Regions from separate parts of the Okibacterium endophyticum genome, predicted to be linked through region 1. Evidence: predicted binding sites of a transcription regulator. Region 1 holds the regulator's gene; the other holds the start of a gene.
The links. Region 1 encodes HrcA, which represses chaperone genes, less so after heat shock. Its sites were predicted from a motif close to TTNGCACTCGNNNNNNNCGAGTGCNAA; they were not measured.

Region 1 (4,193 bases):
CACCGACACGCAGACGGTTCGCAGAGACCGCATGCCGGCCCTCAGGCCCAGACAGCTCGACGGTGTGACCCGGCAGGACGTCCCGCAGGTCTTCTTTGAGGAAGAGTGTGCTCATGCGGGGAGCTCAGCTCAGAAAACGGTCGCGCAGCTTCGAGAACAGTCCCTGTTGGAAGGTGCCGAGCTGTGGGCCGTTCTGCTTGCGCCCAGACGCGAATTTCTTGATCAGTTCACGTTCCTTGTGATCCAGACGTGTCGGTGTGACCACCTGGACACCGATCCGCAGGTCGCCGCGCCCGGAGCCGCGCAGCTTCGTGACGCCGCGGTCCCTCACGGTGATGACCTCGGCACTCTGCGTGCCCGGTTTGAGTTCGATCTCGACGTCGCCGTCGAGCGCGTGAAGCGTTGTCGTCGTTCCGAGAATGGCATCGGTCATCGGCACCTCGAGAGTGCACAGAAGATCGTCGCCGTTCCGGCTGAAAACCTCGTGGTGCCTCACCTTGATCTCGAGGTAGAGATCACCGTTCGGGCCACCGGCGGGGCCGACCTCTCCGCTGCCCGGCATCTGCAATCGAAGGCCCGTCTCGACACCGGCTGGAATGTCGACGGACACCGTGCGGCGTGCACGGACTCTGCCCTGGCCCTGGCACGTGACGCACGGAGTCGCGATGACTGTTCCGTACCCGCGGCAGGTGCCGCAGGGAGACGAGGTCATCACATTGCCGAGCAGCGAACGGGCGACACGCTGTATCTGCCCGGTTCCATGGCAGATGTCACAGGTCACGGGTGCGGTTCCCGGCTGGCAGCACGACCCCTTGCAGGTGTCGCACAGCACAGCCGTGTCGACGTCGATGTCCCGATGCGTTCCGAAGATGACCTCGTCGAGGTCGACCTCGACGCGAAGCAGTGCGTCTTCGCCGCGTTCCCGCCTCGAACGGGGTCCTCGCTGTTGCGACTGCCCGCCGAAGAACGTCTCGAAGATGTCTCCGAAGCCACCGAATCCCTGTCCGCCGAGACCGCCGTTGCCCCCGCCCATGTCATAGCGCTGGCGCTGCTCGGGGTCGCTCAGCACGTCATACGCATGCGTCACGGCCTTGAACCGCTCAGAGGCGTCGGCCTCGGGATTGACATCCGGATGCAGCTCGCGCGCAAGACGACGGTACGCCTTCTTGATCTCATCGGCGGAGGCATCACGTGATACCCCGAGGACTTCGTAGTGGTCTGCCACCAAGGGCCTTTCGTCAGAGTGGGCGGCCCCTTGGCTCGAAGGGCCGCCGCTGATTCAACGCGTCGAGCTACGCATGCAGTGGTCAGTCGTCGCCGAACTGCCTCGACAGGTAACGTGCAACCGCCCGCACCGCCGTCATATTTCCCGAATAGTCCATCCTGGTCGGGCCGAGCACGCCGAGTCGGGCGAGCTCGCCAGATGAGAGGCTGTAGTTACTCGCGACAACGGAGGTGTCCCCCAACCCGAATGAGGCGTTCTCGCGCCCGATGCTCGCCGACACACCGTGCTGGTCCGCCTGCATCTCGGCGAACAGGCGAAGCAGCAGCACCTGTTGCTCGAGCGCTTCGAGCACGGGAAAGAGGCTGCCGTGGAAGTCGTCCTCGGTTCGAGCGAGGTTCGCTGCGCCGGCCATCACCAAGCGGTCATGGCGATACTCCCTCAGCTCGTCGACGATCGCATCGACGACGTGCGTCACGAGTTCCTCATCGGGATGGTCGGCTTCGACACGAACACCGTCGAGCGCTTCGGCCGCCTGAGCGACACTCGTGTCGACGAGCACAGAGTTGACACGAGATTTGAGATCGTCGAGGGACTGCGTCTCGACGGGCTTCGACAGTTCGACGACTCGCTGCTCGACCCGCCCGTTGTCTGTGATGAGCACCGTCAGCAATCTCGTCTCTGTGAGTGAGACCAGTTCGATGTGGCGCACGCGAGCCCTGGCGAACGACGGGTATTGGACGAGGGCGACCTGACCGGTGATCTGTGCGAGCAGCCGGACGGTTCTGGCGAGCACGTCGTCGATACCGAGGGATTCGCCCAGGAATGTCTCGATCGCCTGTCGTTGTGCGCTGCTCAGCGGCCGTCGATCAGCGAGCTGATCGACGAAAAGCCTGTAGCCCTTGTCTGTGGGCACGCGCCCGGACGACGTGTGCGGTGCCGCGATGAGTTCTTCTTCTTCGAGAAGCGCCATATCGTTGCGAATGGTCGCTGCCGACACTCCGAAGGCGTGCCGCTCGACGATGGCTTTAGACCCGACGGGCTCACGACTCGCGACGTAATCGTGCACAATGGCTCGCAACACAGCGAGACCGCGGTCTGAAACGGTACTCATGACCTGACCTCCCGTGCATCCGTGTGTCGACCGCCAGTTCCGCGGATGTCTGGCACTCGACAACCCTGAGTGCCAATTCTACCCCGCGCCACGCGGCTCTGGGTCATTGCCTCACGCCGATCCGAGGCAGTAGCGTTGGTCTACGTCGTCGGCAGCTGCACACATTCGCTCGCGAAGACACCGAAGACGTCGCGTCACATCGCACGCGCAACCGATTGAAAGGACCGGCCATGACCGACCCTCAGGCGCAGCCCCCTCAGGACCCGACTCGCGGACAGCCTCAGCAGCCCTCCGGCGATGTCCCTCCGCCGCAGCCCGCGGCTGGTCAGGCACCGCCCCCGCCGCAGCAGCCCCCATACCAGGGGCAGCAGCAGCCTCCCTACCAGGGGCAGCAACCCCCGTACCAGGGGCAGCAGCCTCCCTACCAGGGGCAGCAACCCCCGTACCAAGGTCAGCAGCCTCCGTACCAGGGACAGCAATATGCCGGGCAGCAGCCCGGCGGATACCCGCTCACGCCGGAGCAGGACAAGCAGTGGGCGATGTGGGGGCACCTCGGCGGGGTTCTCGGCTTCGTCCCGCCGCTGATCATCTGGCTCGTGTTCAAAGACCGGGGGCCGTTCACCAACCAAGAGGCGAAAGAAGCCCTGAACTTTCAGATCACCGTCGCGATCTTCTCGATCGGTCTCGGCATCCTGATGACCATTCTGACAGTCATCACCTTCGGGATCGCCGGGCTCTTCTTCTTCCTCGTCTATGTGCCGTGGATTCTCGGTGTGATCTTTGCGATCATCGCCGGAGTGAAGGTCAACAATGGGGAGCCCTATCGCTACTTCTTCGCGATCCGCATGATCAAGTAGTAGTCCTCAGTCGGTGAGCCGTCGCACAACGGCATCCGCCAACAGCCGCCCTCGCAGGGTCAGCACGACTCGGCCGCGCAGGGCGGCTTGTGCGTTCACGAGCTCCTCTGCGATCAGGCCGGCCACCGCACGACGCCCCTCGCTCGTCAGGATGTCGATCGCGAGCCCTTTTCTGGTTCGGCTCTCGAGCAGCACGCGCTCGAGGGCACGCACACCGTCGTCGAGGGTTTCCCGGCCCGCGGCAGGCGACAGGCCCGCCGACATGCGCTGGGCGTAAGCGGCCGGGTGCTTGACGTTCCACCAGCGGACCCCGCCGATGTGGCTGTGTGCTCCTGGACCCACGCCCCACCAGTCCTGACCCGTCCAATAGGCGAGATTGTGACGGGATATCGTCTTATCGCCGGTCGACCAGTTGCTGACTTCGTACCAGGCGTAGCCGGCAGACTCGAGCTCGCCGTCGACCAGCTCATACATGTCGGCCTGCAGATCATCGTCCGGCTGCGCCACCTCGCCCCTGCGGATCTGCCGCGCAAGCTTCGTTCCGTCCTCGATGATGAGCGCGTACGCAGAGATATGGTCGGGCTCGAGCTCGACGGCGGCCTGCACCGAGCGCTCCCAGTCCTCGAGACGCTCCCCCGGTGTTCCGTAGATCAGATCGACACTTGTCTGAAGGCCCGCCGCCTTCGCCCAGCCGACGACCTTGGCCACGTTGTCGGGATCGTGTGTTCGTTCGAGAGTGTTCAGAACGTGCGGCACCGCCGACTGCATGCCGAACGACACACGGGTGAACCCCGCCTCGGCGAGGGCATCCAGGTACCTCCGGTCCACGGAGTCCGGGTTCGCCTCCGTGGTCACCTCGGCGTCATCGTCGACGCCGAGGGTGTGTCTGACCGCCCCCAGCATGCTCACCAGATCGGCGGCGGGCAGAAGAGTGGGGGTGCCGCCACCGAAGAAGACAGTGCTCGCCGGCCTGGGTGTCGAGATCACCGCACCGAGCACA
Region 2 (4,193 bases), 650 kb from region 1:
ACATGGCCGACGCCGGAGGCGACAGCCTCCTGTTCCCATCCAGGGACTTTCCCGCTCGTGCGATGGCTCACGACGATGGCGATGAGCAGTGATGCCCTCAGGGGTTTGGTCGACGGTTCGTCACTCCCTTGGGCGGTTGCGATCGCCTCTCCCAGGGCCTCTCTCGCAGCTCCACGCACCTCGATGAGACGCCATGGCTGCAGCGAACTGTGATCTGCGACCCGGGCTGCCGCCGCAACGAGCGGCAGCAGCTCATCGTGAGTCGGCGCATTCGATGTCACTTTCGACCACGACCGACGCCCGGCGACGATGTCGACGAGGGCTGTCATGCTATTCCTGCGGTGCGAAATTGAGAGCTATCGAGTTCATGCAGTAGCGGTCTCCTGTCGGCGTTCCGAACCCGTCGTCGAACACGTGGCCCAGGTGCGAGTCACAGTTGGCGCAGCGCACCTCTGTCCTCACCATGCCCAGGCTGTCGTCTTCGATGAGGCGCACGGCCTCGGGGCGAACGGATTCGTAGAAGCTCGGCCACCCGCAGCCCGAGTCGAACTTGGTTCCGCTCTTGAAGAGTTCGGCTCCACACGCCGCGCAGGTGTACAGCCCCGAACGGCCTTCGTCGAGAAGCTCGCCGGTCCAGGGCCGTTCCGTTGCAGCCTCGCGCAAGACGGCGTACTGCTCCGCCGAAAGCTCCTTGCGCCATTCGTCGTTGCTCTTGGTCACTTTCTCGGTCATGTGGCTCCTTCTGCTCACCACCATTTAACTCCCGTCGGGCCGAATGTGTTCCCACGAGTCCCTCCGTGACGCCGAGCAGAGGAAACACGTGCGGCCGCAGCGATCACTCAGCCGGTGCGCCGTTATGATGAGCGCAACGCACAGCAGGGAGGAGGCGGTCACGATCGACGAGAGGTCTGCCCGACGGCACACCCGCGCGGGGGGTGAACCGCTGAACGAGCGCGATATCGCGATCCTCGCCTTCGAGAATCGGTGGTGGCAGCACGCGGGGCTCAAAGAGGAAGCCATCAGAACAGAGTTCGACCTCTCGGCGACGCGATACTATCAAGTGCTCAATTCCCTCATCGACTCGCCGGCGGCTCTCGTGCACGACCCTCTGCTCGTGAAGCGCCTGCAACGAATCCGCCACGCGCGGCAGGCATCACGCCGGTCACGGGCGGGAAACGACGACTGAGGAACCTCGGGCGAACGGGCTCGAAAACCGCAACTCAGCGCTGCCCCGGGCGGCGCGAGACGACAGGATCAGACACAGGCGACATGGCAGAGCGTTTCCCGAAAGACAGGTTCGACGACCAGCCCGACGACCTGAAGCGTGTGGGGGCACATCGTGCGCCGGCGCCGAAGGGGCGAGGATGGATCGTGTTCATGTGGGCGGCGATCGCCACGGTCGTCCTCATCGTCATCGGGGTTGTCGGACTGCTCGTGCTCGACGACCGCCTCGATCTCGGAACGGACACCGGATCGTCACAGACCACACCGGCGCCGAGCGAGGATCCGGTGCCCACCGTTGAACCGACTATCGATCCGAACGCCGTCATCACCGTTCTGAACGGCACGGCGACGCAGGGGCTGTCGGCGGCGGCGATCTCCCAATTGAATTCCGCGGGCTGGTCCCAGCCGATCACGAATGCGAACGCATCCGACAACACCATCGAGACCACCACTGTGTACTACGAGGACGCATCGCAGGAGGGCGCTGCCCGCGGCATCGCCGTTGCGCTCGGCGGAGCGGCGATCCAGCTGTCGAGCGAGTTCCAGGTGCCGAATGCAGACGGCGAGGTGCCGGCAGCCCAGATCTGGGTGGTTCTCGGGGCTGACTACGCTCCGGCGACGGGCTGAGCGGAGCGGTCCGCATCACCGGCCCGGTGCGTCAGGACCCGCTCCCGCCGATGGTTCCCCTCGGGCAGATGGCAGAAAGCCACAGTTTCGTTACGATCGGCGACCCACGCCGGCCGGTGCAAATAGTATCTGGACTGGTCGCTCATTTTGCTCCGCAGCCAGCACGAAAACCCGCGCCAGGCCGTCAGCATCATGGCCGCGCGTTCGTGCGGAAGGCCCCGGCCGGCATTCGCCTGCAGGAGAGTTCACAGTAATGGGGAGTAACACATGGCGAACGGGACCGTGAAGTGGTTCAACGCTGAGAAGGGATACGGGTTCATCACCGTTGATGGAGAAGGTCACGATGTGTTCGTGCACTACTCGGCCATCGATATGAGCGGCTACAAGGTTCTCGAAGAAGGACAGCAGGTCGTTTTCGACGTCGGAACAGGTGCAAAGGGACCACAGGCTGAGGCAGTTCGGCTCGCCTGAGCATCTCAGCCACTCCGTCTGGAGCAACGCCGTCCACAGACGTGGGCGGCGTTGCTCTTTCACCCACAACGAGAGCGCCGAACCAGCTTGCACTCACAGGTGGAGAGTGCCAGAATCGGAGTTAGCACTCCCGTTCTGTGAGTGCTAACTCCGTCTGATACGTCCGGGAGGGACGAAAAACCACATGGCAAAAATCATTGCTTTTGACGAAGAGGCCCGTCGCGGTCTTGAACGTGGCCTCAACACGCTGGCAGACGCCGTCAAGGTCACCCTTGGACCCCGCGGTCGCAACGTCGTGCTTGAAAAGAAGTGGGGCGCTCCCACCATCACGAACGACGGTGTGTCGATCGCCAAGGAGATCGAGCTCGACGAGCCGTACGAGAAGATCGGCGCCGAGCTGGTCAAAGAGGTCGCGAAGAAGACCGATGACGTCGCCGGTGACGGCACGACCACCTCAGTCGTCCTCGCCCAGGCGATGGTTCGCGAAGGTCTGCGCAACGTCGCAGCCGGCGCAGACCCCATCAGCCTGAAGCGCGGCATCGAGAAGGCCGTTGAGGCCGTCACCACCGAGCTCGTGGGCGCAGCGAAAGAGATCGAGACCCGTGAAGAGATCGCGGCGACAGCATCGATCTCGGCGGGCGACAGCGTTATCGGTGACATCATCGCCGAGGCCATCGACAAGGTCGGCAAAGAGGGCGTCGTCACTGTCGAGGAGTCGAACACGTTCGGCACCGAGCTCGAGCTGACCGAGGGTATGCGTTTCGACAAGGGTTACCTGTCGGCATACTTCGTGACAGACCCCGACCGTCAGGAAGCGGTCTTCGAAGACCCGTACGTCCTCATCGCCAACTCGAAGATCTCGGCGATCAAGGACCTGCTTCCCGTCGTCGACCAGGTCATCCAGTCCGGCAAGCAGCTGCTGATCATCGCAGAGGACGTCGAAGGCGAAGCGCTCGCGACACTCGTGGTGAACAAGATCCGCGGCATCTTCAAGTCCGTCGCCGTCAAGGCGCCGGGCTTCGGCGACCGTCGCAAGGCTCAGCTGCAGGACATCGCCATCCTCACCGGTGGCCAGGTCATCAGCGAAGAGGTCGGTCTCAAGCTCGAGAACGCCACACTCGACCTGCTCGGCCGCGCCCGCAAGGTCGTCATCACCAAAGACGAGACAACCATCGTCGAGGGTGCCGGTGACAGCGAGCAGATCGCCGGACGTGTCGCTCAGATCCGCAAGGAGATCGAGAACACCGACAGCGACTACGACCGTGAGAAGCTGCAGGAGCGTCTCGCCAAGCTCGCGGGCGGCGTCGCCGTCATCAAGGCAGGTGCGGCGACCGAGGTCGAGCTCAAGGAGCGCAAGCACCGCATCGAAGACGCCGTTCGCAACGCGAAGGCGGCTGTCGAAGAGGGCATCGTCGCCGGCGGCGGCGTTGCGCTGATCCAGGCCGGAAAGGGAGCGTTCGCGAAGCTCTCGCTCGAGGGTGACGAAGCGACCGGGGCGAACATCGTCAAGGTCGCCATCGACGCCCCGCTCAAGCAGATCGCTCTCAACGCGGGTCTCGAGCCGGGTGTGGTCGCCGAGAAGGTGCGCAACCTTCCCATCGGTCACGGCCTCAACGCCGCGACCGGCGAGTACGTCGACATGCTGGGCGCCGGCATCAACGACCCGGTGAAGGTCACCCGTTCTGCGCTGCTCAACGCTGCGTCGATCGCCGGCCTGTTCCTCACCACAGAGGCCGTTGTCGCCGACAAGCCCGAGAAGTCTGCTCCGGCCATGCCGTCAGACCCGACAGGCGGCATGGACTTCTAAGTCCCGCCTCGGCACACAGTTTCACCAACAGAGGGCGTCTCCGAACGGAGGCGCCCTCTGCTGT

Region 2: a site for HrcA is predicted at 2,444-2,470, ahead of groL (chaperonin GroEL). Genes of this name have one in related genera too.

What each region holds. Positions count from the first base shown of each region.
Region 1 covers NZ_BAAGXA010000005.1:765,556-769,748, reverse strand. The annotation lists gene ACYVF5_RS07925 (16S rRNA (uracil(1498)-N(3))-methyltransferase) at 1-115, opposite strand, end outside; gene dnaJ (molecular chaperone DnaJ) at 125-1,225, opposite strand; gene hrcA (heat-inducible transcriptional repressor HrcA) at 1,308-2,336, opposite strand; gene ACYVF5_RS07910 (DUF4870 domain-containing protein) at 2,567-3,193, shown strand; gene hemW (radical SAM family heme chaperone HemW) at 3,200-4,193, opposite strand, start outside.
Region 2 covers NZ_BAAGXA010000005.1:111,200-115,392, forward strand. The annotation lists gene ACYVF5_RS04690 (nitroreductase family protein) at 1-329, opposite strand, end outside; gene msrB (peptide-methionine (R)-S-oxide reductase MsrB) at 331-732, opposite strand; gene ACYVF5_RS04700 (DUF3263 domain-containing protein) at 860-1,186, shown strand; gene ACYVF5_RS04705 (LytR C-terminal domain-containing protein) at 1,270-1,851, shown strand; gene ACYVF5_RS04710 (cold-shock protein) at 2,119-2,322, shown strand; gene groL (chaperonin GroEL) at 2,507-4,129, shown strand.